3 regions of the Mycobacterium sp. TY815 genome follow, and region 3 is predicted to be linked to each of the others. Evidence: predicted binding sites of a transcription regulator. Region 3 holds the regulator's gene; each other region holds the start of a gene.

Region 1 (9,790 bases), 130 kb from region 3:
ACCCGACCGCCGGTCGCCAGGGCGGCCAAGGTGGCACCGGCGGCGCCGGAGGTACCGGCGGTGCGGGCATTGACGGCGCCGGTGGCGGCAAAGCCGGCGGTGGCGGCCGCGGCGGAAACGGCGGCACCGGGGGTAACGGCGGCAGCAACTACGGGTTCACCGCTACCAGCGGCGGGGGCGCCGGCGCTCAAGGAGGTCAGGGCGGCACCGGCGGTAACGCCGGAGCAGCGGGCACCCAAGTCGCAGGAGGTGCGGCTGGCACCCACGGCACCGGTGGCACCGGCGGCCTCGGCGGAAACGGCGGCAACGGCGCAGCCGGCGCGAGCAGCCCCAGCGACCCGGTCAGCCCTGCCCAGGGCATTCAGGGCGGCCAAGGAGGAACCGGCGGGCAGGGCGGTACGAGCGGCGCGGGCTCTAACGGCGTCGGGGGCGGGCAGGCAGGCAACGGCGGCGTCGGCGGAAACGGCGGAAACGGCGGCAATGGCGGCACCAACTCCGGCGTCACCGGCGGCGACGGCGTAGCAGGCGGCCAGGGTGGCACCGGCGGAACTGCCGGCTCGGCCGGCATCACCCGTGACGGCGGCGCGACCGGCCTCAATGGCACCGGCGGCAATGGCGGTCTGGGGGGCAACGGGGGCGATGGCGGCACCGGCGCCAACGGTGTCACCGGCAATCTCGCCACCGCAGGCCAACAGGGCGGCCAGGGTGGTGCCGGCGGCGCCGGCGGCACCAGCGGCGCCGGCTTTAACGGCCTCGGTGGCGGCAAAGCCGGTAACGGCGGCGTCGGCGGAAACGGCGGCATCGGCGGAAACGGCGGCACCAACACCGGCGACAGCGGCGGCGACGGCGGCAACGGCGGACAAGGCGGCACTGGCGGCACAGCCGGCGCAGCGGGCGCCACCCGCGATAGCGGCGCGGCCGGCCTCAATGGCACCGGCGGCAACGGCGGCCTGGGCGGCAACGGCGGCGATGGCGGAACCGGCACCAGCGGCCTCAACAGCGCGACAAATGCCACCGCCGGCGGACAGGGTGGCCAAGGCGGCACCGGCGGCCAGGGTGGCACCAGCGGTGCCGGCATCAACGGCGTCGGCGGCGGGCAAGCGGGCAACGGGGGCGTCGGGGGCAAGGGCGGCATCGGCGGGAACGGCGGCAACAACACCGGCAGCACCAGCGGAGCCGGCGCGGCTGCCGGACATGGCGGCACCGGTGGCACGGCCGGTGCCGCGGGCATTGAGCTCGACGGAGGAGCGGCAGGCGCCAACGGGACGGGGGGCAACGGCGGCACCGGCGGGAAAGGCGGCGCAGGCGGCACCGGGTTGAGCGGCGCCTCGGGCACCACGCCCGCTGTGGGTGGCCGTGGTGGTGACGGCGGCACCGGCGGCACAGGCGGAGCCGGCATAAATGGCGTTGGTGGAGGCGTCGGCGGCAACGGTGGCACCGGAGGCACTGCCGGTAATGGCGGCCAAGGGGCCCCCGACGCCGATGGCAAGGGAGGTACACAGGGCGGGCTAGGAGGCAGGGGCGGCGTTGGTGGCAATGGGGGTGCGCCGGGGTGGGGCAACACTGTTGGAGGACAGGGTGGCCAAGGCGGCACCGGCGGCAATGGCGGCAATGGCGGCAATGATCAAAACATCAGCGGCTCGCTGAACTACGGGGGCGGCGGTGGCGGAGGCGGCGCGGGCGGTCAAGGCGGCAACGGCGGCGGCGGAGCGGCCCTCGGGGGTCAAGGTGGCAGCGGCGGCGCAGGGGGCAACGGCGGCCTCGCCTCCAACTCTGGCACCGCGGTGGCTTACGGCGGCACGGGCGGCGGAGGTGGCGTAGGCGGCGCCATCGCGTCGGCAACTAGCGGCGGAAACGGCGGCGCCGGCGGCGGTGGCGGGGCAGGCGGCACGGCCGCGGAAAATGGGGCGTTCGGCGGGGGCGGAGGCGGAGGAGGCGCTGCAGGAGACATCGGCAGCACCGGCGGATCAGGAGGAACTGGCGGGCTGGCTTCAGTGACCAGTCAGATTCTCATCGCTGAGGGCGGCTCCGGCGGTCGTGGAAGTGTCATCGGGGGCGGCGGGGGCGGCGGCGCGGGCGGATATGCCGCGGCGCCGTCTGGCGGCTCCCCCACCCTCACCAACGGCGCTGCAGGCAAACCGGGTGGCACCTTCAGTGGTGGTGACGGTGGCATCGGACCTGCGGGCATGAACGGAGGCAACGGTAGCGCGCTCGGCTCGGGGAGCGGAGGGATCGGCGGCGTAGGCTACTTCTTCTACGGAGGCGCTGCGGGCGGCGTCGGGCAAGGTAGTTGAGCTCGATCGCGCCAGCCCATCGCGGCGGTGCTTTAGTACTGTCAGCGGGTCGGACGCGCAGCGATCTGCAGGGAAGCGCCGATACGCAGACGATTCCCCCGCGACACAGCGACACAGGCCGACACCTCTTGCGCGGCCAGCCTGTGCGGTGAAGTCCGGCTACGGGTGCGACACCGGCGAGCGATGCCGCCGGAACAGCCCCCGCCGCTGCTCGGTCCCCTCGGCCGGCGCCGCAAATCGGTCCCGCGGCGTGGTCAATGCGTCGGTCGACACCTCGCGTTCGGGTTCGACCAATCCGCTGTACTGCGGCTGCGCCGGGACCTGCTCCACCGGGTGGGCGACGGGCGCAACGGGTTCGAGGGGCCGGACGTCACGTGCCAGCCGGAACGCCATCCGGGCCAACGCGGCCCCGGCGAGGAAGGCGATCAGGACGCCCAGTCCAGAGAAGTACGCGAGTTCCACCGCGACCCGCTTGCGATCGGTGGCACCGACCGGGTCACCGACCGAGCCGATGCCCGACAACGGCGCAAAGGTACGGCCGACCACGAACCAGGCCCCGCCCAGTGCCGCCAGCCAACCACCGAGCATGGCGCTGCCGCGATTACGCGAAACGATGAGCAACAGGCCGCCGACCGCGGTGGCAACACCGGGCAGGACCTCCAGCCAGCCGCGGGCGGCGGTCCAGGCCTGGCCGGGCGTATAAGAAAAGTCGAAGTTCGGGCCGATGAATGGGATCAGTGCTCCCCAGACGCCCAGGATCACCAGCAGCAGTCCGATCACGGCGCCACGCGAGCGCGGGATTCGTCCCCGGGTGGGGCGGTCCTCGATGGTTTTCATGACATCTCCCTCGGTAGGTACCGGGCTGGGTACCCGGACGCGGAGACGTTGAAGCATGCCGCTCAGCGTGTCCTGGTGGCGAAGAAAGTGCCTGATCGCCGCCGTGAGCGCCCGTCCGAGGTGAGCGACTACCGGAGCCCGATCAGCAGCAGCGCAACCGCGATCACCGGGAACAGGCCCTGCGTCACCGCCGCCCGTGCCTTGTCTCGCGCCGAGAGCAGCAACACCACCGCGGCCGCTGCCATCGATCCGACGCCGGCGAAAACCAGCGCCGCCCCGACGTCACGGTGACCGGCGAACATCGCGGCGATACCGATCCCGGAGACGATGGCCAGGAACAGGTTGTAGAAACCCTGGTTGAACGCCAGCAGCTTGGTGGTCTCGGCTTCCTCCGCCGTGGTGCCGAAGGTGGCACGGGTGCGCTTGGAGGTCCACGTCAGCGACTCCATGGTGAAGATGTAGACGTGCAGGACCGCGGCCAGCGCGGCGAAAATCAAAGCGGCGGTGACCATCTGCGTTCTCCTAGTCGAAAAGCCCGGGCTGCGAGACCCCGGCCGGCGGCGTCATGCCCAGATGTGTCCAGGCCAACGCCGTGGCCACCCGGCCTCGCGGCGTGCGCGCGACCATACCGGCGCGCACCAGGAAAGGCTCGCACACCTCTTCCACCGTCGCAGCCTCTTCCCCCACCGCCACCGCCAGCGTCGACACCCCCACCGGACCGCCGCCGAAACTGCGGGTCAACGCCGACAGCACCGCCCGGTCCAGCCGGTCCAACCCCAACTCGTCGACGTCGTAGACCTGCAGCGCGAATTTCGCAACGTCCCGGGTGATGATGCCGTCGGCGCGCACCTCGGCGTAGTCCCGCACCCGGCGCAGCAACCGGTTGGCGATCCGCGGTGTGCCCCGCGAGCGGCGCGCGATCTCCGCCCCCGCCTCGGCACCCAACTCGATACCCAGGATCCGGGCGGAGCGAGCCAGCACCCGCTCCAGTTCGGACGGCTCATAGAAGTCCATATGCGCGGTGAAGCCGAAGCGGTCGCGCAGGGGGCCGGTCAGAGCGCCGGACCGCGTGGTCGCCCCGACCAGCGTGAACGGCGCCACCTCCAGCGGAATCGACGTCGCGCCCGGGCCTTTGCCGACGACCACGTCGACCCGGAAGTCCTCCATCGCCAGATACAGCATCTCCTCGGCGGGCCGGGCAATGCGGTGGATCTCATCGATGAACAGCACGTCGTGTTCCACCAGGTTGGACAGCATGGCGGCCAGGTCGCCGGCGCGTTCCAGCGCCGGCCCCGACGTCACCCGCAGTGAGGACCCGAGTTCTGCGGCGATGATCATGGCCAACGACGTCTTGCCCAGGCCGGGCGGCCCGGACAGCAGAATGTGGTCCGGGGTGCCGCCGCGGTTCTTGGCTCCCTCGATAACCAGTTGCAGCTGCTCACGTACCCGCGGCTGACCGATGAACTCCTGCAGCGAGCGGGGCCGCAGGCTGCCGTCGATGTCGCCTTCGCCGACCGCCAGGGCCGGTGACACGTCGCGCTCGTCGAAGTCTTCGGGATCGTTCATTTCGCCTTGCCCAGCAGCGACAACGCGGCCCGCAGGGCCGTCGACGTCGACGCCTCACGATCGGCGGCGAGCACCTTGTCGGTGGCGTCTTCGGCCTGCTTGGCCGCAAACCCCAGGCCGACCAGCGCCTCCACCACCGGGGCACGCACGGCGTGACCGTTCACCGCCGGTGCGGCGCCGGACCCGGTGACCAGGCCCACCTTGTCGCGCAGTTCCAGCACCATCCGCTCGGCACTGCGCTTGCCGATGCCGGGCACCCGGCAGAGCGCGGTGACGTCGCCGTCTGCCAGGGCCTGGCGCAGCGCCGTCGCATCGTGCACGGCCAGGGTCGCCATCGCCAGCCGCGGCCCGACGCCCGAGACCGACAACAGCGTCTGGAACAGGTCGCGGGTCTCCGCGTCGCAGAACCCGTACAGCGTCATCGAATCCTCGCGCACAATCATCGCCGTGATCAGCCGCGCCTCGCTGCCCGACCGCAGCGTGGCCAGCGTCGACGGCGTCGCATTGACCCGGTATCCGACCCCCGCGGCCTCGATCACGACGTGGTCCAGCGCCACCTCCAGCACCTCACCGCGCACCGAGGCGATCATCGGGCCGCCTTCAACTTGGCCAGATACTTGCTGCGCTGCTGCGCGGCCTGCGCCTCGGCAGCGGCCATCCGAGTCAGCATCGGCGCCCGCCAGCAGTGACAGATCGCCAGCGCCAGCGCGTCGGCGGCGTCGGCCGGGGTCGGTTTGGCCTGTAGCGCAAGGATTCTGGTGACCATCGCGGTGACCTGCGCCTTATCAGCGTTGCCATTGCCGGTGACCGCCGCCTTAACCTCGCTCGGCGTATGGAAGTGGACGTCGATGCCGCGTTTGGCGGCCGCCAGCGCAATCACCCCGCCGGCCTGCGCCGTACCCATCACCGTGCTGACATTCAGCTGCGAGAACACCCGCTCGATGGCAAGCACATCCGGGTGGTGGGTATCGAGCCAGTGATCGACGGCGTCACTGATGGCCAGCAACCGCCGGTGCAGCGGCTCGCCCGACGGAGTGCGCACCACGTCGACGTCCAGCGCGGTGATCTGCCGCCCTCGCCCGCTTTCCACCAGCGACAACCCGCACCGTGTCAAGCCGGGGTCGACGCCCATCACCCGCACCGTAGCTCCCCACGTCATCGTCAGCCGAAGTTCCGAACAGCTGTTCGATAGCGTAGCCGCTGGATGCGACATCACCGATGAGGGACACGCGCTGGGGGCGTGAGTTACGTTATGCGCACTACGGAAGGGTTCGCGTGGGAGCACAACTGATCGTGATAGCGATGGCGCTGTTCATCGCATCGCTTCTGGTTCTCGTCTACGCCCTCAAGAAGAAGCCCAAAACGCCCAAGACGCCCGCACCCCGGCAGGACCCACTCGCGTTCGCCACGCCGCACGAATACGGTCCCCGCCAGCTCGGCCCCGGTGCCATCGTCAGCTACGGCGGCGTCGACTATGTGGTGCGCGGATCGGTCACCTACCGCGAAGGCCCGTTCGTGTGGTGGGAACACCTGCTCGAAGGTGGACCGGAAACCAGCAGCGAGCCGATCTGGTTCAGCGTCGAGGAGGACGACGGCCGACTCGAGCTGGCGATGTGGTTCAAACGTACTGACCTCGACCTGCAACCCGGCGGGCCGCACACGGTCGACGGCACCGCTCTGCATGAAGTGGAGCGCGGTCACGCCGGTTACACAACCGAGGGCACCACCGGCCTCCCGCCCGGCGGCGAGATGGATTACGTCGACTACGCGAGCGCCGACAATGCAGCGCTGCTCTCCTTCGAGCGGTGGGCCCCGGACATGCCGTGGGAGATATCCACCGGCAAGACCGTGCGCACCGGGGAAATGACCGTCTACCCCGCGCCCGCGGGCTGATCGAGGTGCCGCTTCACCACCTGGCGGTGGCTCCGGCCGATGTGTCCGGAGCCCGACTGGCGTTGGTGCTCAACGCGGCGGCGCCGCCCACCCTGGCCAGCTACCGGCTGGAGCACCCCCGCGGCGGCGCCCTGGTGCTCGGCGTCCTGGGCGCCTCGCATGTCGTCACCGTGCAACACGGCATGGGCGAGTTCTCCGAACAGGTCTCCTGCGCCGCGGGGGACGGTCTGCCCGCCCGATCGGAGGCGCCGGGCTATCACCTGGAATCACACAGCACGACGCATAACGAAGCCGCGTTCCGCGCGCTGGCCAGGGACTTGCGGCAACGGTGTGCCCGCGAACCCGGCTGGCTGGGCGGCGTGTTCCCGGGCGACGATGCCGCACTGACCGCCCTGGGCGCCGAGCCCGACGGCGACGGCTGGCAGTGGCGGACCTGGCACCTCTACCCCACCGGCGCGGGGGGGACGGTGGTCTACACGGCAAGCCGGTGGCATCCGTGAGCCGCAACCGACTGCTGCTGCTCGCATTCGGGCTGGCCGTCGCCGGGAGCGCATTCCTGGGCGTCGGGCTGGTGCTGGTCAACCGCGACGTCGGCTCCTACATCGCCGACCACTATCAGGAATACGTGCACGACGCCAATGCACGTCGCTACATCTGCTCGGGATCACCCAGGCAGGTTGCCGACACGCTGGCCCACTACAAAACCCCCGCGGCGCGGGCGTCCAGTGGCGGCACCGAATATCTGCGGTACCGCGACCACATAGTGGTGATCGGACCCGACGGCACGCGCCCCTGCAGCATCCGGGTTGAAGACCTGGGCGCCGGTTACAGCCACGGCTCCTATGTCTTCCTCGGCCCCGGGTTCACCCCCGGATCCCCGTCTGGCGGCTCGGGCGGCAGACCCGGTGGGCCGGGTGGCGTCAAGTAGGTAATCGCGAAGGAGGACTGTCATGTACAACAGCGCGGTGGAGTTCGGCAGCGTCAGCGTCGATCCGATCCTGCACGGGGCCGTCGCCACCGTCCTCTACTTCGCGGTCGGCGTCGTCGTGCTCATCGCAGGGTTCGTGATGGTCGACGTCCTGACACCGGGAAATCTGCGTCGGCTGGTGTTCATCGAGCGCCGGCCCAACGCCGCCATCCTGGCTACCGCGATGTACGCGGCTCTGGGCACGGTGATCATCGCGGCCATCTCCACCAGCTCCAATCAGCTGGGCGAGGGCCTGCTCGGTGTGGCGATCTACGGCGGCATCGGCGTCATCCTGCAGGGACTGGCTCTGGTCATATTGCGGGTCGCGGTGCCGGGCAACTTCCACGAACATGTCCAGGAACCTCAGCTGCATCCGGCGGCCTTCGCCACAGCGGCGATGCTGCTGGCGGTGGGAGGGGTCAACGCGGCCGCGTTGTTATGACGACGACCGCTGCGGCCGAACCCGTCTCGCCGTCACTGGGCCGGTGGCGCGCAGTCCTGCTGGCCGCCGTGGCGGCGTGCGCGGCCTGCGGGATCGTCTACGAGCTGGCGATGCTGACACTCTCGACCAGCCTGAACGGCGGCGGCATCGTGGCGACGTCGCTGATCGTGGCAGGGTATATCGCCGCACTCGGGCTGGGCGCGCTGCTGATCAAGCCGTTGTTGGCGCGCGCTGCGATCACTTTCATCGCAGTGGAGGTGCTGCTCGGCATCGTCGGCGGCCTGTCCGCCGCAGCCCTGTACATCGCCTTCGCCTTCGTCGACGGCTCGACGTTGGTGCTGGCCGTCAGCACCGGGCTGATCGGGTGCCTGGTGGGTGCCGAAGTGCCGCTGCTGATGACGCTGTTGCAGCGCGGACGGGCATCAGGCCCCACCGATCTGGCCACCGACACCGGTCGCACGCTGGCCAATCTGAACGCGGCCGACTACCTGGGCGCACTGGTGGGCGGCCTGGCATGGCCCTTCCTGCTGCTTCCGCATCTGGGGATGATCCGCGGCGCGGCGGCCACCGGCATCATCAACCTGGCGGCAGCGGCGATCGTCGCCGTTTTCCTGCTCCGCCGCGTCGGCTCGGCGCGGCAGTTGGCGGCGGCGCTGACGGCGCTGGCTGCGGCGTTGGCCGTACTGGTGACGCTGCTGATCCGCGCGCAGGACATCGAGGTCTCCACCCGCCAACAGCTCTACGCCGACCCGATCATCGCCCACCGGCACTCGGCGTACCAGGACATCGTGGTCACCCGCCGCGACAGCGATATGCGCCTGTATCTGGACGGCGACCTGCAGTTCTCCACCCGCGACGAATACCGCTACACCGAGAGCCTGGTCTACCCGGCGCTCGGGGCCGGCACCCGCTCGGTGCTGGTGCTCGGCGGCGGCGACGGGCTGGCGGCGCGCGAGCTGCTGCGCCTGCCGGGTCTGCAGCGGATCGTCCAGGTGGAGCTGGACCCGGCGGTCGTCGAACTGGCGCGCACCACCATGCGCGACGCCAACGGCGGGTCGCTGGACAACCCACGGGTGCAGGTGGTGATCGACGACGCGATGACCTGGCTGCGGGGCGGCCGGTCCGACCGCTTCGACGCGGTAATCGTCGATCTGCCCGATCCGGACACCCCGGTGCTCGGGCGCCTCTATTCGACCGAGTTCTATGCGCTGGTCGGGCGGGTGCTGTCCCCCGGCGGGCTGCTGGTGGTGCAGGCAGGCAGCCCCTTCTCGACGCGCACGGCGTTCTGGCGCACCGTCTCGACGATCCATTCCGGCGGCTACGCGGTCACGCCCTACCACGTCTACGTGCCCACCTTCGGCGACTGGGGATTCGTCCTGGCCCGCCGCGGTGATGCCGCTCCCGTGGCGGCGCTCCCGCGAGACGTCCCGCCACTGCGCTACCTCGACCAGCACGTGCTGGACGCCGCCACAGTGTTCTCCGAGGACGTACGGCCGCGTCCGGTGGAGCCGTCGACACTGGAAAACCCGCGGATCGTCGACGACATGCGGCGCGGATACGACTGACTCAGCTGGCGCCCCCGCCACCGGCGCCGCCCTGACCGCCAGTGGTCCCATTCGGCAGCCCTCCGGCTTCTGCCTGGCCCGGGAACTCTCCGTCGCCACTGAAGCCGCCGGCGCCTCCGCCACCGCCCTTGCCGCCGACGCCGGAGCCGAGCGGCACACCGATGCCGTTGCCGCCGTTGCCGCCGCGCCCACCGTTGCCGCCCGCTCCGCCGAGGCCGGGCAAACT
Region 2 (9,790 bases), on a different contig from region 3:
TCACCCATCGGGGCACCTGGGACCGGCTCGACCAGTTGATCAAGAAGCGCCGTTCGCTGACCGGTGCCGAGATCGATGAACTCGTCGAGCTCTATCAGCGGGTGTCGACCCACCTGTCGATCCTGCGGTCGGTGTCGTCGGACTCGCTGATCACCGGCCGGTTATCCAGTCTGGTGGCCCGGGCCCGATCTGCGGTCACCGGCGCGCATGCCCCGCTGAGCAGCACTTTCGTCCGCTTCTGGACCGTGTCGTTCCCGGTGGTGGCCTACCGGTCTTGGCGGTGGTGGCTGGCGACGGCCCTCGCGTTCTTCGCCGTGGTGGTGGTCATGGCGTTCTGGGTGGCCGGCAGTCCCGAAGTACAGTCCGCCATCGGGACCCCGGCCGATATCGACCAATTGATCAACCACGACGTCGAGTCCTATTACAGCGAGCACCCCGCCGCGGCCTTCGCCCTGCAGGTGTGGGTGAACAACTCGTGGGTGGCCGCCAAATGCATCGCGATGGCGGTGCTGCTCGGCGCGCCGATTCCGTTTGTGCTGTTCCAGAACGCCGCCAACGTGGGCGTCATCGCTGGTCTGATGTTCCCGGCGGGCAAGGGCGGCTTGCTGCTGGGTTTGCTGCTGCCGCACGGGCTGCTCGAGCTGACGGCGGTGTTCCTGGCCGGCGCGGTGGGCATGCGGCTGGGGTGGTCGGTGATCTCCCCCGGCGATCGCCCACGTGGTCAGGTCCTGGCCGAGGAGGGGCGCGGCGTGGTCTCGGTCGCCGTGGGGCTGGTCGGCGTGCTACTGGTCTCGGGGCTGATTGAAGCGATGGTGACGCCGTCGCCGCTGCCGACGTTCGCCCGTATCACCATCGGCGTCCTCGCCGAGGCGGCGTTCCTGTCCTACATCATTTACTTCGGACGACGGGGCGTGGCCGCCGGCGAGACCGGCGATATCGAGGACGCCCCGGATTACGTCCCCACCTCCTAGGCCCGTTTTCCCTGGCCGAGTGTGAATTGCACGACGCGACACCCCGCCGACGCGTCGTGCAATTCACACTGGGCGCCTGAGATCTAGAGCTGTCCGGTCGCTTTCATCGCCAGATAGCGGTCGGCGAGGCCGGGTGCGATGTCGGTGGGTGGCGCGTCGACGACTTCCACCCCGCTGCGCCGCAACCGGGAGGCGATGGCACGGCGTTCGTTGCGGGAGCGCTCGGCTGCCGCGGCGTCATAGACCGCCGCCGCGTCGCTGCGGCCGGCCGCGAGCTCGTCGACCCGCGGGTCGGCCACCGCGGCAACCAGCACATGGTGTTTGGCCGACAACTGCGGCAGCATCGGCAGCAGTCCCTCGTCCAGCGCGGTCGAGTTCAAGTCGGTGAGCAACACCACCAGCGACCGCCGCCGGGTCCGTCGCAGAATTGCGGCAACCATTGCCCGCCAGTCGGATTCGACGAGCGCCGGTTGCAGGGGGGCCATCGCGTCGACCAGCTGGGCGAGCAGTTCGGTGCGCGACGCACCGAAGACGGCGGCCCGGCTCAACCGGTCGTGCGCGAGGAAGTCCACGTGGTCACCGGCGCGAGAGGCCAACGCCGCCAACAAGAGCGCGGCGTCCATCGCCCAGTCCAGCCGCGGCCAGCCGGCGGGGTCGGCGGCCGTCGGGTCGATGCCGACGCGCCCCGCCGCCATCCGTCCGGTGTCCAGCACGATCACCACACGGCGGTCCCGCTCAGGCCGCCAGGTGCGCACCATAACGTCGCTGCGCCGCGCGCTGGCTCGCCAGTCGATCGAGCGGACGTCGTCGCCGACGACATACTCACGTAGCGAATCGAATTCGGTGCCCTGCCCGCGGATCAGCGTCGGCAGCAGGCCGTCGATCTCCCGCAGCTTCGCCAGCCGCGACGGCAGGTGTTTGCGGGACAGGAACGGCGGCAGCACGCGCACCTGGCCGGGTACCGGCTGCGAACTCTGCCGGCCCGCGAAACCCAGTGGCCCGATCGAGCGCGCCGTCACCACCGCGGCCCGCTGGTCGCCGCGGCGGACCGGCCGAAGCTGCGTGTGCAGTTGCTGGCTCTGCCCCGGCGCGATGACCAACCGGTGGGTTCGGGGCTCACCGCGGGCGCTGGGCGGCCACGCGTCGCGAACCTGACCACGGAAACGGCGCCGTCCGTCGTTGTGGACCAACAGGCCGGCATCCACCGGCTGACCCAATCGGGCCGAACCGTTCGGCGATCGGACGAAGCGCAGCCGGCGAGTACTGGCAGCGAGCGCCACGTCGATGCTCACGATCGCTGCCAATACTGCCAGCAGGATCACGAAAGCCTTTGCCGGCCAGGGTGATACCGCGATCGGCAGGACGCAGACGAGCGCGAACAGTCCGGTGCGGCCGGTGAGGATCACTAGCGGGGCACCGGGACCGAGGCCAGGATGCCGTCCAGAACACCGTCGGGGGTGGCTCCCTCGAGTTCGGCTTCCGGGCGAAGCATGATCCGGTGCCGCAGCGTTGGGCGGGCCATGGCCTTGACGTCGTCGGGCGTCACGTAGTTGCGGCCGGACAGCCACGCCCAGGACCGGGCGGTATTGAGCAGCGCGGTCGCCCCGCGCGGTGAGACCCCCAGCTGCAGGGCGGGGGAGGAGCGGGTGGCCCCGACGATGTCGACGATGTAGCCCAGCACCTCGTCGGCGATCAGCACCTGACGCACCGCCTCGCGTCCGGCGGCCAGCTCCGCCGGACCCGCCACCGGCTTGATCGCAGACAAGTCGCGCGGATCGAATCCGTGCGCGTGCCGGCCGAGAATCGCGATCTCGGCGTCGCGCGGCGGCAGCGTGACGTTCAGCTTGAGCAGGAAGCGGTCGAGCTGGGCCTCGGGCAGCTGGTAGGTGCCCTCATACTCGATCGGGTTCTGGGTGGCGGCGACGATGAACGGGTCCGGCAGCGGCTTGGGTTCGCCGTCCACGCTGACCTGGCGCTCTTCCATCGCCTCGAGCAGCGCCGCCTGTGTCTTGGGTGGCGTGCGGTTGATCTCGTCGGCCAGCAACAGATTGGTGAACACCGGGCCCGGCCGGAAGGCGAACTCCGCGGTGTGGGTGTCATAGACCAGTGAGCCGGTGACGTCACCGGGCATCAGGTCGGGCGTGAACTGGACCCGCTTGAATTCGAGTTGCAGCGCTGCGGCCAGGGCACGGACCATCAGCGTCTTGGCCACCCCCGGAACGCCTTCGAGCAGGACGTGGCCGCGGCACAACAACGCGATCACCAGGCCGCTGACCACGCCCTCCTGCCCGACGACGGCTTTGCCGATTTCGGCTCGCAATCCCAGCAACGCCTCGCGGGCGGAATCCGGTTCTGTCACGAGTGGGTGACCTGCCTTTCGATGTCGTCGAGTGCACGGGCTAGCTGGAGTAGATCGGAGTCGTTGGCCGGTGGGGGTCCGAAAAGGTGGTACTGGACGAAATCCGGGTCGGCGCCACAGCGCCGGGCCACCGTCATCACCACCGCGGGCGGCGATGCGTTGGGGCCCAGGCCCAGCCGGGGCATCAGTCGTTGCAGTGTGGCTGTGCGCAGCGCCTCGGCGGCTCGGTCGCGCGCTCGCCGCGACCGGTAGAGGCGGCCACTGCCTTCCACTGTCTCCGATGCGCGCACCACGACGGGCAGGTCTTCGGCGACCAGTGGGCCGACCCGCCGGCCTTTCCACAGCGCAACGAGGATTACCACCAGCCAGAGCTGCCAGACCATCCAGGTCACGTTCTCCGGGATCAGATCCATCAGTGATGCTGGCTCCGAGGTGTGCCCCTCCGCGCGCTGCGGGGCGTACCAGATGAGCCGGGACCGGGCGCCGGCCAGATTCATCGCCAGTGCGGCGTTGCCCTCTTCCAGCAGGCCGTCGTTCTGCATGAAGTGGCTGGTGCCGACCACGGTGACGGTACGGCTTCCGTCGCGGTAGCTGACCAGCGCCCCGCCGTAGCAGCTGACGAGATCGAGGTCGCCTTTGGCCCGGTAAGCGTCACTCGGTCCGAGATTTACGGTGCCGGCCCGATTGGCTTGGCGGAGATCGCAATTCGGCTCGTTGTCCAGGTTGCTGGCGGCCCCGACGCGCAGCCGCGGCGTCAGAGCGGCGCGGATCCGCGACGTCGGATCCACCAGCAGCAGATCACCGGGTGCGTTGGACAGCTTGTCCAGCAACGAATTGTCGGTCAGGTACTGGGACTGCGCCACCAGGAGCAACGTGTCCGGCCGGGCGGCGCGCTGGACCTCGGCGACGGTGTTGGCGACCACCACCTCGACGCCGGCGTCGCTCAGCAGTGTCACCAGAGCGTGCGCGCCGGAGGGGCTAGTGGCCTCCGGGTCCATGGTGCCGCCGGGTCGCGGCGCGGTCAGGTATGTGGTGATCGACGCGACGATGACCAGTGCGGCAAGCGTGAGCAGCACCCCACGCCACGGGCGTCGTTGTTGCGTGGTGCCAGGCGGCACTCCGGGGCGGGTGAGCGTCACCGGACCTTCGCCCATGACTCCGGTGCGGCGGGTTGTGCCACCGCCGGCGACGCGGCGGACCGCGAACGTAGATGGTCGTCGAGGTCGGCGATCATCTGATAGGCGGCTTGTGTCCCTGGCCGTTCGCCGTAGGTCACGTCATTGAAAGCCGTTGCCGCCTGGGACATCTCCGCAGCCAGGTGGGGCAGTGCCTCGCCGGCGTCATGGGCCAGCTCGTTGGCGGTACGTCCGGGAACCTGAGTGAGCACCCCGGTCTCCTCCAGCTCACGGGCCACCGCGCGCAGCCGATGCCGGATGGCAGCCGCCCAATTGCCCTCGGCGGCGTAGGATTCCGCGGTCGCCCGATGCTGTGCGGCGGTCAGTTGTCCGGCCTCGAACAGTTCGTAGTCACCGCCGCGGTTGGTGCGGATGGTGCGGCGTGCGATCCGGATGGCGAAGAAGACGGCGATGGCCAGCAAGATCAGCAGCACGGTGACCGTGAACCATCCACCCGACACGTGCGACGCCTTCAACATCAGTTTGAGCAGGAATTCGTTGATCTTGTCGAAGATTTCGTCGGTCAACGACGGCCTGGGATAGATCGGCTTGTTCAACTCGCTTTGCGCAGCATCGTGCGCGGCATCGCGGTCGATGTCGATGGCGGGCACTGTGCTCCTCAGTAAGGCCGGGTGAGCCAGAGGTTGTCGGTGGATTCCACGGCTGCCATGCCGCCGGCCGCACCTGTCTGCAGCACCAGATCGAATGCCTCGGCGCGGATGCGCCTGTCGGTGTACAGCAGCACCACGACGCCGGCAACGAACGGGGTGGTGACGATCTGACTGATACCGCCGCCGATGGACGACAGCGCGGTGCCGACCAACAGCGTTGTGGTGCTCGACGCTCCCATCAACAAAATCTGACCGACGATGCTGAACGGTGCCGAGATCGCCCCGCCGACGATGCCGACCACCATGGCCGCCAGTACGCGGATGCCCAGTACCCGCCAGAAGCCGTTGCGCACCAACCGGAATGACCTGGTGATGGCGTCGAAGACCGGCAGCCGTTCCAGCACGATCAGCACCGGCGCGAACATCAGCACCGTGTACGCATAGGCGATTAATGCGGCCACCAGCAACAACAACGGGAACCCGACCAGCACCGCGGCGCCGGCATTGGCGGCCACTCCGACGCCGATCAGGATCACCACCACCAGCCCGATGATCACGGCCAGGCCGACGGCTTCCAGCAGTGCCAGGCCGAGCAGCGCCAGGAGGCGGCCCCGGACCTTGGCCCACGCCTCGCCGATGGTGATCGGCGAGCCGAACACCGCGCGCCCGACGATGACGGTGAGCATGCCGCTGAGCAGCATGCTGCCGAGCCAGCTGACCAGGGCGCTGCCGCCCAGCGACGCCGTCCATGCGCCGACGGCGCCCAGGCTGGGCTCGGACTTGTTGGTCTGCAGTGAGTTCGCGGCGGCGAGTGGACCGATGGTCGCCAGCAGCGAGATCACCTGCATGACGACCACGACCATGGCCGTCAGGCCCAGAGTCGGCTTCGGGTTGGCCCGGATGTAGCCCACGGCACCGTTGAAGATGTCGCTCAGGGTGAGCGGTCTCAGCGGAATGATGCCGGGCTTGACGGCGCCCGGGATCAATGGCGGACCGTAGCCCGGCGGGGTTTGGCCGTAGCCCGCGGGCGGGCCGTAGCCCGGTGGGGGCCCGTAGCCCGCGGGCGGGCCGTAGCCGGGAGGCTGTTGGCCGTAGCCCGCGGGCGGGCCGTAGCCCGGTGGGGGCCCGTAGCCCGAGGGCGGGCCGTAGCCGGAAGGCTGTTGGCCGTAGCCCGGCGGGTGGCCATAGCCCGCGGGCGGACCGTAACCCGGAGGTGGCCCGTAACCGGCGGACGGACCGTACCCGCCTGTCGCGGCATAAGCGGGAGGCGGGCCGTATGCGGGAGGTGGTCCGTATGCCGGAGGCGGCTCGTAGGCCGGGGGCGGCTCTTGACCGGCGGATCCCGGCGAAGTGTCACCCGGGTATTCAGGCGGCAGCGTGCTCACCGTAGGCAGCGGCTGTCGTCGTTTGTCATGGGGTCCATCCTGTCGGCGGTTGGTGCATTTCTCAATGTAGGTCCCCGGGTCAGCGCGTAGCGTCTGTGCAATGGCGGAACTCAAATCCCGGCTGCGGGCGGACCTGACCGACTCGATGAAGGCGCAGGACAAGTTGCGGACTGCGACACTGCGCATGTTGTTGGCGGCGATTCAGACTGAAGAGGTCTCGGGGAAAGAGGCCAAGGAGCTCACCGATGACGAGGTGCTCAAGGTGTTGGCCAGGGAGTCTCGCAAGCGGGGTGAGGCCGCCGAGATCTACACACAGAATGGTCGCGGCGAGCTCGCAGCCAACGAGCATGCCGAGGCGCGGATCATCGACGAATACCTGCCGACGCCGCTGACCGATGCCGAGGTGGTTGACGTCGTTGAGACCGCGATTGCCCAGGTTGCCGAGACGTTGGGGCACGCGCCTTCCAGGAAAGAGATGGGTCTCGTCATGAAGGTGGCGACCGGGATCGCCGAGGGGAAGGCGGACGGCTCGAGGCTGTCGGCGGCGGTGAAAGACCGGCTCTGACCTGGGCGTGAGTCCGGTGCAGGGAAGTGTCGGCGGGCCCGAGTAGTATCGAACACATGTTCGAATCGATGCCCGTCTTCGTCGTGGGAGGGGAAACCGTTCAGCGAGCTGACCGCGGCCGAGCGGATGGCGCGCTTCGATGCGCTGATGGGCCAGATGTTCGAACACCGCGAGGGCCTGCTGGGCAAGACCGCGGAATCGCGTGGGTGGGTGACGCGGGTGTGCGAGGCGGCGCGACTGGTCAATCAGGGTGCGGCCGCGGAGTTGGTGGCGATTGGGGAGTTGTTCGCCTACCGGCTGGCCCGGGGTGGGGAGCGAGAGGACTGGGCGATCGACACGATGAAGGCGGTGGCTGGGGAGGTGGCCGCGGGGTTGAAGATCAGTCAGGGCCGTGCGGAGACCAAGCTGCGCTATGCCCGGGCGATGCGTGAGCGGCTGCCGCAGGTGGCCGCGGTGTTGTGTGCCGGGGACATCGACCTGGAAGCGTTTTCCACGATTGTGTTCCGTACCGATCTGATCGAGGACCCGCAGGTGCTGGCGGTCGTGGACGCTAAGATCGCCGCGCGGGTGACACGGTGGCCCTCGCTGAGCCGGGGGCGGCTGTCGCAGAAGGTCGATGCGATCGTCGTTAACGCAGATGCCGATGCGGTGCGCCGCCGCAAAGAGGCGCAGACGGATCGGGAGGTGTGGATCGGCGGCGAGTCCGACGGGCTGTCGCAGATCGACGGCCGGTTGCGCAGTACCGACGCCCAGGCCCTCGATGCGCGACTGACAGCGTTGGCGGCCACGGTGTGCCCGCATGATCCGCGTACCGCCGCCCAGCGCCGCGCTGATGCGTTGGGGGCGCTGGCTGCTGATGCGACCCGGCTGGGCTGTGAATGCGGCCGTTCCGATTGCACCGCCGCCGGCAGAAAGCCGTCCGGCCCGGTGGTGATTCAGGTGATCGCCGAACAAGCCACCCTCAACGGGCACGCCGACAACCCCGCCTACCTACTGGGCGGGCAGGACCTCATCACCCCTGAACTGCTGGCCGAGTTGGCGCTGTGCGCCAAACAGGTGCCGTTGATCCATCCCGGCTACGCCGCACCCGAACCCCACTACACCCCCTCGCAGGGGCTGGCCGATTTCGTGCGGGCCCGGGATCTGACGTGCCGCTGGCCCGGCTGCGACGTACCAGCCACCCGCTGCGATCTGGATACCATCCCCTACGCCCAGGGCGGGCCCACCCATGCCGGCAACCTCAAGTGCTACTGCCGCACGCATCATTTGATGAAAACGTTCTGGGGCTGGAGCGAGCAGCAACTCGCCGACGGCACCCTGATCCTGACCTCCCCGGGCGGAGACACCCACGTCACCACCCCCGGTAGCGCGCTGCTGTTTCCCAGCCTGTGCCACGCCGTGGGCGGCATGCCCGCCCCCGAAGCCCAAACCACCCCACCGGCCGACTACTGCGCCGAACGCACCGCGATGATGCCCACCCGCCGCCGCACCCGCACCCAAGACCGCGCCGCCCGCGTCACCGCCGAACGCCGCGCCAACCACCAGGCCCGCACGGCCACCGGCTCCACTACCGCCGACCACTTCGCCTACGCCGACAACCACCCACCACCACACCCCAACGACGACCCGCCACCCTTCTGAGGACCGGTCAACACCTCACCCAGAGGCGACGGCGAAAAGACGCCACTCACCGGGCACTCCTTTGAGTTGGTGCGCCGCAGGCGGAACTTCTTCTGACAATCCAGCGTCGTTTGCTTCGCCGGTCGCAGGGTACCCCCAGGTATGCCCCGGTTCGGATATACCCTGATGACAGAGCAAGCTGGTCCCAAAGAGCTTGTGCGCGATGCTGTTTCGGCCGAACAACGGGGATTCGACTTCGAGGTCTGCAGCGATCACTTTTCGCCGTGGCTGACTTCGCAGGGTCACGCCCCTAACGCATGGGCTGTGCTCGGCGCGGTGGCGCACGCCACCGAACGCGTCGATCTCTACTCCTACGTGACGTGCCCCACCATGCGGTACCACCCCGCGATCGTCGCTCAGCAGGCCGCCACCGTGCAGATTCTTTCCGACGGACGCTTCACGCTGGGCCTGGGTAGTGGCGAGAATCTCAACGAACACGTGATCGGCAAAGGCTGGCCGACCGTCGAGCGCCGCCAGGACATGTTGCGCGAAGCCATCAAGATCATCCGCGAACTCTTCGGCGGCGAACTGGTGGACTGGCGCGGCGAATACTTCCAGGTGGACTCCGCCCGCTTGTGGGACGCACCGGACGTGCCGCCCGGCATCGGAGTGGCGATGGCGGGCGCCAGGGGCGTCGAGAAGTTCGGCAAACTGGCCGACCACCTCATCGCGGTGGAACCCGACCAGGAACTGGTCGACGCCTGGCGCACGGCCCGCCAGAGCGGCGGCTGGCCCGGCGCCGGCCGGGTCGTCGGGCAGCTGCCGGTGTGCTGGGATCCCGACCGCGACGCGGCGGTCGCCCGGGCACACGATCAGTTCCGCTGGTTTGCCGGCGGCTGGACAGTCAACGCGGACCTGCCGACGCCCGCCGGATTCGCCGGCGCAACACAGTTCGTGCGGCCCGAGGATGTAGCGGAGAGCATCCCCTGCGGTCCGGACCTGGATGCGATCGTCGAGGCCGCGAAGTCTTACTGGGAGGCCGGTTTCACAGATATCGCGCTCGTTCAGATCGGTGGCGACACTCAACAGCAATTCCTGAAGGAA
Region 3 (9,790 bases):
GCCGATGGGCGCCGAGGCGCTCGCGCTGCTCCGGCTGCCCATGGTGCTCCCGGCGGTCCAGATCCTGGGCCAGGTGGCGGGGCTGGCGCTCGGCTCGACGGCCATCGGCCGGGATCTCCCCAACATGCTCCGCATTCTCAATGACCTGCCGGAGCCGACAGCGTCCTCGGCCTTCACCCGCACGCTGCGGGCCGTGGTGGATTGGCGCGGCCAGATCGTCACGATGCTCGACCGATGTTATTTGACCGAAGCTATTCCGGTTCAGATCATCTGGGGTGAGAAGGACTCGGTGATCCCGGTGCGGCACGCCCACATGGCGCACGCCGCGATGCCGGGCTCCCGGCTCGAGATCTTCGAGGATTCCGCCCACTTTCCCTTCCACGACGACCCGGCCCGCTTCCTCGACGTCGTCCAGCGGTTCATCGACACCACCGAACCGCCCGAATACGACCAGACAGCGCTGCGGCAACTGCTGCGCAGTGGTGGTGGCGAACGCACCGTGTCCGGGCCGACCGACACCCGCGTCGCCGTTCTCAACGCCATGGGAGCCGACGAGCGCAGCGCCACCTGACCGATCCCCCGTAGGGTCGGTGCATGAGCATCGACGTCACCGTTCTGCGGGTGTTCACCGACACGGACGGAAACTTCGGCAATCCGCTGGGCGTGGTCGACGCCAGCCTGGTCGACTCGTCCGACCGCCAGCGAGTGGCACACGAATTGGGTTACAGCGAAACAATTTTCGTCGAAATGCCCGCGGCGGGCGTGACCACCGCGCGCGCAACCATCTATACCCCGCGCACCGAGCTGCCCTTCGCCGGCCACCCGAGCGTGGGCGCGGCATGGTGGCTACGCCACCGGGGAACTCCGATCAACACGCTGCAGGTGCCCGCCGGCCTGGTGCGGGTGGGTTACTCCGGCGATTTCACCGCGATCAGCGCCCCTGCGGAATGGGCACCGGAGTTCGCCATCCACGACCTGCCTTCCCCGGATGCGGTGTTGCAGGCCGATCCCGACGATTTCCCGGACGACATCGCGCACTATCTGTGGGCGTGGACGGATCAGGCGAGCGGCGCGGTGCGCAGCCGGATGTTCGCACCGAATCTGGGAGTGCCTGAAGACGAGGCGACCGGCTCGGCGGCGGTCCGCGTCACCGAGTACCTGAGCCGTGATCTCGTGATCACGCAGGGCCGCGGCTCGCTCATCACGACCACGTGGAGCCCGGAGGGCTGGGTGCAGGTAGCCGGCCGAGTCACCGAGGACGGTGTGCGCCGGCTGGATTGACCCCCCGGCTCAGTGCTGCCGGCGCAGCACGGCGGACAGGTGATGCTGCTCTGGCTGCCCGACCGCACCCATCCGCAGCGAGTAGGACAGTTCGTCGCCGTCGATCCGGAACGAACGGCTCAGGGCGGTCACCTCTTTGGCGGTAGGCGTGAGCCCGATGTCGACGGTCGCCAGCTCGATCTCGATCACGGGACCGGTGACCTCGTAGGTACCGACCTCGATCTCGGTGATGCCACTGGGATGGGCGAGCACCAGCTCAAGCCTTCCGGGCTGCGGTACCCGCAGGTAACCGGTCTCGGCGTGCAGGGGTCGGCCGTCGGCGACGGCATTGGTCTTGTGCCCGTAGACCAGAAAAGGCTTACCGACGTGGGTGAAGACCGCTTCTTCGAGGTACTCGAAGGGCTCGATCGTCGGATACTCGCCGGCGCCCCGCCCCACCCAGGTGCCCAGCAAGGGCGCTAGCGCTGCGAGATCGGGATGCAGATCGACGGGCATGTGAGAAGCCTATGGCTGTGCTCAGCCCGCAGTCGACACGTTGCGGTGGGCACGCAGCGCCTCGATCTCCCGCTCGAAGTCGTCGGCCGACGAAAAAGACCGGTAGACCGAGGCGAAGCGCAGGTACGCGACTTCGTCGAGATCGCGCAACGGCCCCAGAATGGCAAGACCCACCTCGTGACTGGGCACTTCCGGCCCCGCGGCCCGCACTGAATCCTCTACCTGCTGGGCCAGCAGGTTCAGCGCATCGTCGTCGACCTGTCGGCCCTGGCAGGCCCGGCGAACACCACTGATCACCTTTTCCCGGCTGAAGGGTTCGGTGACGCCACTACGCTTGACGACGGCCAGCACCGCGGTCTCCACGGTGGTGAATCTGCGTCCGCACTCGGGACATGACCGGCGCCGGCGGATCGCCTGACCTTCATCGGTCTCTCGCGAGTCGATTACCCGCGAATCGGGATGGCGGCAGAACGGGCAGTGCATAACCGCTCCTTCGCTGCGCCTGACTTCGGGGTACCGCAGAACCACCCCGAGAGTACCTGCGCACCCCCGGCGGGGCCACTGCTGGCACGCCCGTTCACACGCTGGCCGGAACGGGCCGAGCAACGTTGGTGCAGAGCGCTATTCGGCCGGGCTTCACCCGATCGGAGCGATCAACGTCTGGCCGGCCGCCACCGAATTGGAGTCCAGGGCGTTGAGGTTGCGGATGCGCTCCACGACGTCGCGGACCGGTGCGCCGGGTGCCACCCGGGAGGCCAGCTGCTGCAACGACTCTCCGGGTTCCACGCGGACCACCGCGAGTGCGGCGGGCACCTGCGCCGCCGCCTCAGCGGGCTCGTCGTTCAGCACGCTGCCGAAGTTGGCCATCAAACCGAGCCAGAGCGTGATGATGCCGGCGAGCAGGGCCAATCCCACCGTCGTCAACACTGAGACCGGACGGCGGCGGTGCGATGCCGTCGACACCGCGACACCGGTTCCGTAGTACCGCATGGGCGTGCCGCCTGGACGGGTGGGGCCCGGCCTGGTCGAACGGATCTGCCCCGCGCGGTAGTAAGGCGACTCGTCGAACGGCCTGTTGGCAGGCCTGGTCACCAGCCTTTGCCCGTTCCAGGTGCGCTGCGGGCCCGCGTAGCTGATTGTCATGTCGTTGCCTCCGGTCGACGAAAAATCGCTCGTGTGTTCGACCTTAGTCGCTCAGGTGTTCGATATCGAACACCTGAGCGACGCGTGTCGTACGAGCAAAACGGTAGACCTCACCACCGACAGGATTTTGTCGGTGCAACCAGCTGGGTGAATTTCGGATACCCGATCCACCGGAAAGTTACACACTTGTGATTCCGCAGATCCGGGCCGATAGAGGCGCTGCCGACGCCGGCCTGACACGCCCGTCGAACACATGTTTGATTCTTCGGTCGGAGGCGGTTACATTCAGTGGCATGAGCGACAGCAACGACCCCCCAGTAGCTGATCGAGCCGGTTCCCGCGGAACCACCGCAGACGGACGGCTGCACTCCGTCGACTCCGCGCTGACCGAGCGGCAGCGCACCATCCTCGAAGTCATCAGGGCCTCGGTCACCACCCGCGGGTATCCGCCGAGTATTCGCGAGATCGGCGACGCGGTGGGCCTGACGTCGACATCCTCGGTGGCTCATCAATTGCGCACGCTGGAGCGCAAGGGCTACCTGCGCCGGGACGCGAATCGACCGCGGGCCGTGGATGTGCGGGCGGCTGACGACGCCGTGACTGCACCCACCACCGATGTGGCCGGCTCGGATGCCCTCCCGGAACCCACTTTCGTGCCCGTACTGGGCCGCATCGCCGCCGGTGGGCCCATCCTCGCCGAGGAAGCCGTCGAGGACGTCTTTCCGCTACCCCGTGAGCTGGTCGGCGAGGGGACGTTGTTCCTTCTCAAGGTCGTCGGCGACTCGATGGTGGAAGCCGCCATCTGCGACGGCGACTGGGTGGTGGTACGTCAGCAGAACGTCGCGGACAACGGCGACATCGTGGCCGCCATGATCGACGGCGAGGCCACCGTCAAGACCTTCAAGCGAGCAGGTGGCCAAGTGTGGCTGATGCCCCACAACCCGGCGTTCGACCCGATCCCCGGGAATGACGCGACCGTGCTCGGGAAGGTCGTCACGGTCATCCGCAAGGTGTAAGGCTGAACCGCTCCAGCAGGCCTATGGCTCAGTCGGCCCTGACGAAGCCGTTGGCCTGCGCCACTGCCTCGTTGGCGAACCAAATCTCGGCCAGAGTGTCGTGGTACAACGCGCTGTTGGGCGTGTAGTACAGGCCGAATCGGGCGCTGGCCTTGATCGGGTAGCCATCCGGGGCCCGGTACGGGTCATCCTCGAGAGGCAGGTGGATGGTTGGCCGCACTGCAGCACCCTCCGCGCCTCGGGCCGCCTCGGCCTGCGGCGCCGCGGCGTAAGCCGCCTCGGTCGCTGCCGGCGCATAACCCGGGTCATCGGCGGCGGCATGCCGCCCCTTCCTCGGCTCAGGCGCCACGTTCGCGTCCTCCGGCGCCACGTCGGGCACCTCCTCTTCCGCGGGACCTCCACGCGGATAGAAGATGTCCGGAAATTCGTGCTCCGGATGGGCCTCGGGAACGTCCGGCGCCGCAGCACCTTCGCTGTGCGGTATCGAGGACTCCTCCGCGAACGCTTCCGGCGAGACCGTTTCCGCAACGTGGGGCTCGGCCTCCACGAGCTGGCCGAATGCGCCGCGTGTGACGATGGGTGTCGGGGTGGTGTCCACCGCGTCGGGGTCTTCATCGCCTTCGAACCCGCCGGACTCGTCGTGCTCCTCGAAGTCCGTGTCCTGCTCGGCCGCAGCCACGTATTCCTCGGATCCGGCGGCGTAATCGTCGGCGCCGTGCGCGTAGTCGTCGGCGCCGTGCGCGTAATCGTCGGCGCCATGCGCATAGTCGTCGGCGTATTCGGCGCTGCGGTCGTGCTCGTCGTGGTATTCCTCACGGCCCAGACCGCGCTCGTCGGGCGCGGCCACGGTCCCGCCCCCTCTGGACCAGCTCACCCGCGGCGCTGCACCGTACTCCGGCATCTCGTGCTCTTCAGGGTGGTGCTCGACTGGCGGGAAGCGCTCGGAGCCGTAATCGATGTCGTCGTGCGACCAGCGCCCGTCGGCGCCCCTGTCGAACTCGTCGGCCACATCGTGACCGTGGTCGTACGCGGGCACTGCCCGGCCGGCGCGACGGCGGCGCAGACCGAACACCACCAGCACAGTCATCAGAACAAGCAGCAACACCGGCACCGCCACCGCCAACCACCACCAGTGGAAGGTGAACTTCTTGCCGGGCGGTGGCGACGCGGTGGTGCTGGGCTGGTTCTGCCCCGACACCTGCAGGCCGGACAGCAGCGGCGCCAAGTTCGCCGGATCGGTGGTGAAGGTGTTCTTCGCACGGTTCCACGACACCTTGCCGCCGGTGAACTTCTGCGAGACCACGTCTCCGTCGACGCTCTGGTCGCCGACGGGGGCGCCCAGTTTGCCGGTGGCCCCCTTCAGCTTGTCCCATGCCGCCTTCATGGCGCCGCGCACGACGAACGCGCCGTGATCAGGAGTCCAGAAGATCACCGGCTTGTCGGCGGCGGAGAAGGTGGCGATCCGGCTGGCCGGGGTGATGCCGCCGTCCGCCTCATTCGAGATCGGGAAGCCCAGGTCACTGCTGACCGGTCCGCCCAACGACTCGTACTTCTGCAGGATCGGCCCTTCGACGGCGTTGGCGCCGGTGGCCGGGCTGAAGAAGATCTTGCCGCCGTTGAACTCCTGGACGATGCCGTCGCCACCGATCGGATTCGGGCCGCCCTTCTTGGCGCCCAGCGGACCGTTCGCGCCGCCGGCCGCACGCCAGGCCATGTTGATGGCGGCGGTGGGGTCGATCGCTATCTGCAGGCCCTTGAGCTGATCGGCCAGGGCCGGCGGGTTGGTGCTGAATTCCTTGGTCTTCCTGTTCCAGGACACCTCTCCGCCGGTGAACTTCTGCGACGCCACTTCACCGTCGTAGGTTTCGTCGCCGACCGGCGCCCCCAGCACCCCGCCCGAGCTGCCGAGTTTGTCCCAGGCGGCGTTGAGTGCGCCGCGGACCACGAATGCGCCGTGATCGGGTGTCCAGAAGATCACCGGGTTGTCGCTGGCCGCGAATGTGCTCACCCGGCTGTCGGGCCCGGCGAGTCCGGGCACCTCGTTGATGGTCGGAAATCCGAGATCGCTGTTGGCCGGACCGCCCAGTGACTCGTATTTGTCCAGGATGGGGCCGAACATGTACCTGGCACCGGTGGCGGGAGTGAAGTACATCTTGCCGCCGTCGAAGTCCAGAGCGAATCCGTCCCCGAGGGGGTAGACGTCGCCTTTTCTGGCGCCGAGCGTGGACGAGGCACCGCCCGCCTTATCCCATGCGGCCATCATGGCCGCCTCGGCGTCGCCGATCGGCGACGCGGACGCGGCAGGCGCCAGCAACCCCAGGGCCAAACCGGTCGCCAACGCGGCGGCCGTCAGGCCGACCAGCGCACGCCCAACCAACTTGTTCAATTGACCCCTCTGCCCGTTCACCAAGCCTCCAAGCCGACGCCCTGCCCACCTGGCAAGCAGGCGGATTCACCGCCGTGGGCCGTTTCCCGGCCACGATTCACATCGCCACCGGGCTCGCATAACTTTGCTCTAGCGAACGAGATATGCGAAGTCAAATCGTACATATTACGGAAACGGATACCGAGCCGATGTCGAAATGATGCCGGCCCGCGCTCGTGTCGCGAGAAACCGGTGAAACCGCGCTGCGCCCCTGTCACCCATTGGGTTACCGTGCCGGAGACAACATCCCGCCTGGCATGCCGGCCGATCCCGTGAGAGGAAATCCAGCGCGCATGGGCGTTTCCGGACTTGGCTGGGCCGTCACCATCGTCCTCATCGCCGGGTTGATGCTGTTCGACTATGTCTTTCAGGTACGCAAGACGCACGTGCCGACGCTACGTGAGGCCGCGATCTGGTCGGCGACCTATATCGGCATAGCGGTGATCTTCGGTGTGGGCGTCGCCGTCCTGGGCAGCCCCCACATGGCGGTCGAGTATTTCGCCGGCTACCTGAGCAACGAAGCCCTTTCCGTGGACAACCTTTTCGTCTTCCTGGTGATCATCAGCAGCTTCGCGGTGCCCAGGGTGGCGCAGCAGAAGGTGCTGTTGTTCGGTATCGCTTTCGCGCTGATCGCGCGCACCGTCTTCATCATTCTGGGCGGCGCACTCCTCAACAGCTTCAACGCGGTCTTCTACGTATTCGGCCTGGGCCTGCTGGTGATGGCCGGCAAACTCGCCAAACCGGCAGAGACAGAAGACAGTAACGCCGACAACCTGGTCATCCGATTGGCCAACCGCTTCCTGCGGACATCCACCGAGTACGACGGCGACGGGCTGTTCGTGGTGCAGGACGGTCGGCGGGTGATGACGCCGCTGCTGCTGGTCATGATCGCCGTCGGCGGTACCGACCTGTTGTTCGCGTTCGATTCGGTGCCCGCGATGTTCGGTCTGACGCAGAACATTTACCTGGTGTTCGCCGCGACCGCGTTCTCACTACTCGGCCTTCGCCAACTGTACTTTCTGATCGACAATCTGCTGGACCGGCTGGTCTACCTGACCTACGGACTGGCCGTGGTACTGGGCTTCATCGGTGTGAAGCTGATTCTGGAAGCGCTGCACGACAACAACCTTCCCTTCATCAACCACGGCAGGCCAGTTCCGGTCGTCGAATTGAGCATCACGGTGTCGCTGCTGGTGATCGTCGCGGTGCTGCTGATAACGACGCTGGTGTCGTTGTATTCGGCGCGCGGCCGCAGACAGAACGCCGTCAGCCGGGCACGCCGGCATGCGAACGAGTACCTGGCCTCGATGCAGGATCCGGCGCAACGCGACGAGGCCTACGCCGCGCTGCTGCAGGCGGAACGCGAAATAGACGTGCTGGCAACCAAATACAACGACAAGCTCAGACCGGACGACGAGCTGGCGGAGCTACTGCGGCGGGTGCACGAGGCGCACCGCGACGCGGACTAAGCGCTAGACGCCCAGCCCGCGGCCGATGATCTCTTTCATGATCTCGGTCGTGCCGCCGTAGATGGTCTGCACCCGGGCGTCGAGATAGGCACGGGCAACATCGTATTCGCGCATGTAGCCGTACCCACCATGCAGTTGCAGGCAGCGGTCGATCAGATGAACCTGCTTTTCGGTGGAGTACCACTTGGCCATCGCGGCCTGCTCGGCCGTCAGCTTCCCCTCCAGGTGGAGCGCGATGAAGTTGTCCACCATGATGCGTACCACGGTGGCCTCGGTCGCCAGCTCGGCCAGCACGAACCGGCTGTTCTGGAAGCTACCGATCGGCTTGCCAAAAGCCTTGCGCTCCTTGGTGTATTGCAGCGTCTGCTCGAGCACCGTTTCCATGGCCGTTGCCGCCATGACGGCGATGTTCAGCCGTTCCTGCGGCAGGTTCTGCATCAGGTAGATGAAGCCCATGCCCTCCTGGCCGAGCAGGTTCTCGGCCGGAACCTTCACGTCTGTGAAAGACAGTTCGGCGGTGTCCTGGGCGTCCAGGCCGATCTTGTCGAGGTGACGGCCGCGTTCGAAGCCCTCCATGCCGCGCTCGACGGCCAGCAGGCTGAAGCCCTGCGCGCCCTTCTCCGGGTCGGTCTGCGCCACGACGATCACCAGGTCGGAGTTGATTCCGTTGGTGATGAACGTCTTTGACCCGTTGAGCACGTAGTGGTCGCCCTCTTTGACCGCGCGGGTCTTGATGCCCTGCAGGTCACTTCCGGTTCCCGGCTCGGTCATCGCGATCGCGGTGATCAGTTCTCCGGTGCAGAATTTCGGCAGCCAGCGCTGCTTCTGCTCTTCGGTGGCCAGGTGCAGCAGGTAGGGCGCAATGATGTCGTTGTGCAGGCCGAACCCGATGCCGCTGTAGCGACCGCGGGTGGTCTCCTCGGTGACGATCGTGTTGTAGCGAAAATCCGGGTTTCCCCCGCCGCCGTACTCCTCCGGCACCGCCATGCCCAGGAAGCCCTGTTTGCCGGCTTCCAGCCACACTCCGCGGTCGACGATGTGGGCCTTCTCCCATTCATCGTGATACGGCGCGACGTGCCGATCGAGGAATGCGCGATACGACTCCCGGAACAGCTCGTGCTCCGGTTCGAAAAGTGTGCGCTGATACTTGACGGCGCTGCCCATGGGTGCGACCTCCGGCTGTCATAGGTGGAAGACTCTTGAGCCCAACATATACCAACCGGGCGGTTGGTCGAGCGGGCGCGTCTGCCTGGTTAGGCTTCCGACCCGAATTGCCGCAGCGCAGCGGCCAGCGCCACCGGGACCCGCGCCTGGATGCGGGTGCCGTCGGCCTGATGGTCTGCCTGGTGGACCCGCCCGTCGGAGTGAACCCTGGCCACCAGGTCGCCACGGTCGTAGGGGATGACGACATCCACGGCCGTATCGGTGGGCACGGCGAGTTCGGCCATCCGCTGGCGCAGCGCGTCGATACCATCGCCGGTGCGAGCGGAGACGAAGACCGCGCCGGGAAGTTCGTGGCGCAGCCTGGCCAGCATCAGATCACCGGCGGCGTCGATTTTGTTGACCACCACCAGTTCCGGCGGAGCTTCGGCTCCGTGATCGGCGACCACGTCGGAGATCACCTGCCGCACGGCACTGATCTGGGCCAACGGGTTGACGTCCGACCCGTCGACGACGTGCACCAGCAGATCCGCGTCGACGACCTCCTCCAAGGTGGAGCGGAACGCCTCGACCAGCTGGGTAGGCAGATGACGCACGAAGCCGACAGTGTCGGTGAGCACGAATGGGCGGCCGTCGTCGAATTCGGCGCGCCGGGTGGTGGGTTCCAGGGTGGCGAACAGCGCGTCCTGGACGAGCACGCCGGCCCCCGTGAGCGCATTGAGAACGCTGGATTTGCCGGCGTTGGTGTAGCCCACGATGGCGATGGACGGCATGTCGGAGTGCAGGCGACGGCTGCGCTG

The links. Region 3 encodes LexA, which represses DNA repair genes until DNA is damaged. Its sites were predicted from a motif close to CGAACANNTGTTCG; they were not measured.
Region 1: a site for LexA is predicted at 5,872-5,885, ahead of ruvC (crossover junction endodeoxyribonuclease RuvC). Genes of this name have one in related genera too.
Region 2: a site for LexA is predicted at 7,116-7,129, ahead of QXK92_RS27410 (HNH endonuclease signature motif containing protein). Genes of this name have one in related genera too.

The regions. Positions count from the first base shown of each region.
Region 1 is NZ_JAUFRX010000001.1:1,927,389-1,937,178, forward strand. It holds gene QXK92_RS07865 (PE family protein) at 1-2,294, shown strand, start outside; gene QXK92_RS07870 (hypothetical protein) at 2,454-3,131, opposite strand; gene QXK92_RS07875 (DUF1304 domain-containing protein) at 3,260-3,643, opposite strand; gene ruvB (Holliday junction branch migration DNA helicase RuvB) at 3,654-4,697, opposite strand; gene ruvA (Holliday junction branch migration protein RuvA) at 4,694-5,287, opposite strand; gene ruvC (crossover junction endodeoxyribonuclease RuvC) at 5,284-5,838, opposite strand; gene QXK92_RS07895 (DUF4178 domain-containing protein) at 5,973-6,590, shown strand; gene QXK92_RS07900 (DUF2617 family protein) at 6,596-7,090, shown strand; gene QXK92_RS07905 (DUF4247 domain-containing protein) at 7,087-7,518, shown strand; gene QXK92_RS07910 (DUF350 domain-containing protein) at 7,541-7,999, shown strand; gene QXK92_RS07915 (polyamine aminopropyltransferase) at 7,996-9,564, shown strand; gene QXK92_RS07920 (PE family protein) at 9,566-9,790, opposite strand, start outside.
Region 2 is NZ_JAUFRX010000003.1:346,733-356,522, forward strand. It holds gene QXK92_RS27375 (stage II sporulation protein M) at 1-971, shown strand, start outside; gene QXK92_RS27380 (DUF58 domain-containing protein) at 1,055-2,377, opposite strand; gene QXK92_RS27385 (MoxR family ATPase) at 2,377-3,330, opposite strand; gene QXK92_RS27390 (DUF4350 domain-containing protein) at 3,327-4,484, opposite strand; gene QXK92_RS27395 (DUF4129 domain-containing protein) at 4,466-5,116, opposite strand; gene QXK92_RS27400 (hypothetical protein) at 5,125-6,615, opposite strand; gene QXK92_RS27405 (GatB/YqeY domain-containing protein) at 6,602-7,066, shown strand; gene QXK92_RS27410 (HNH endonuclease signature motif containing protein) at 7,214-8,707, shown strand; gene QXK92_RS27415 (LLM class F420-dependent oxidoreductase) at 8,849-9,790, shown strand, end outside.
Region 3 is NZ_JAUFRX010000001.1:2,053,043-2,062,832, forward strand. It holds gene QXK92_RS08535 (alpha/beta fold hydrolase) at 1-571, shown strand, start outside; gene QXK92_RS08540 (PhzF family phenazine biosynthesis protein) at 595-1,281, shown strand; gene QXK92_RS08545 (peroxynitrite isomerase) at 1,291-1,776, opposite strand; gene nrdR (transcriptional regulator NrdR) at 1,798-2,259, opposite strand; gene QXK92_RS08555 (LysM peptidoglycan-binding domain-containing protein) at 2,413-2,919, opposite strand; gene lexA (transcriptional repressor LexA) at 3,213-3,935, shown strand; gene QXK92_RS08565 (LGFP repeat-containing protein) at 3,964-6,342, opposite strand; gene QXK92_RS08570 (TerC/Alx family metal homeostasis membrane protein) at 6,654-7,829, shown strand; gene QXK92_RS08575 (acyl-CoA dehydrogenase family protein) at 7,833-8,993, opposite strand; gene hflX (GTPase HflX) at 9,083-9,790, opposite strand, start outside.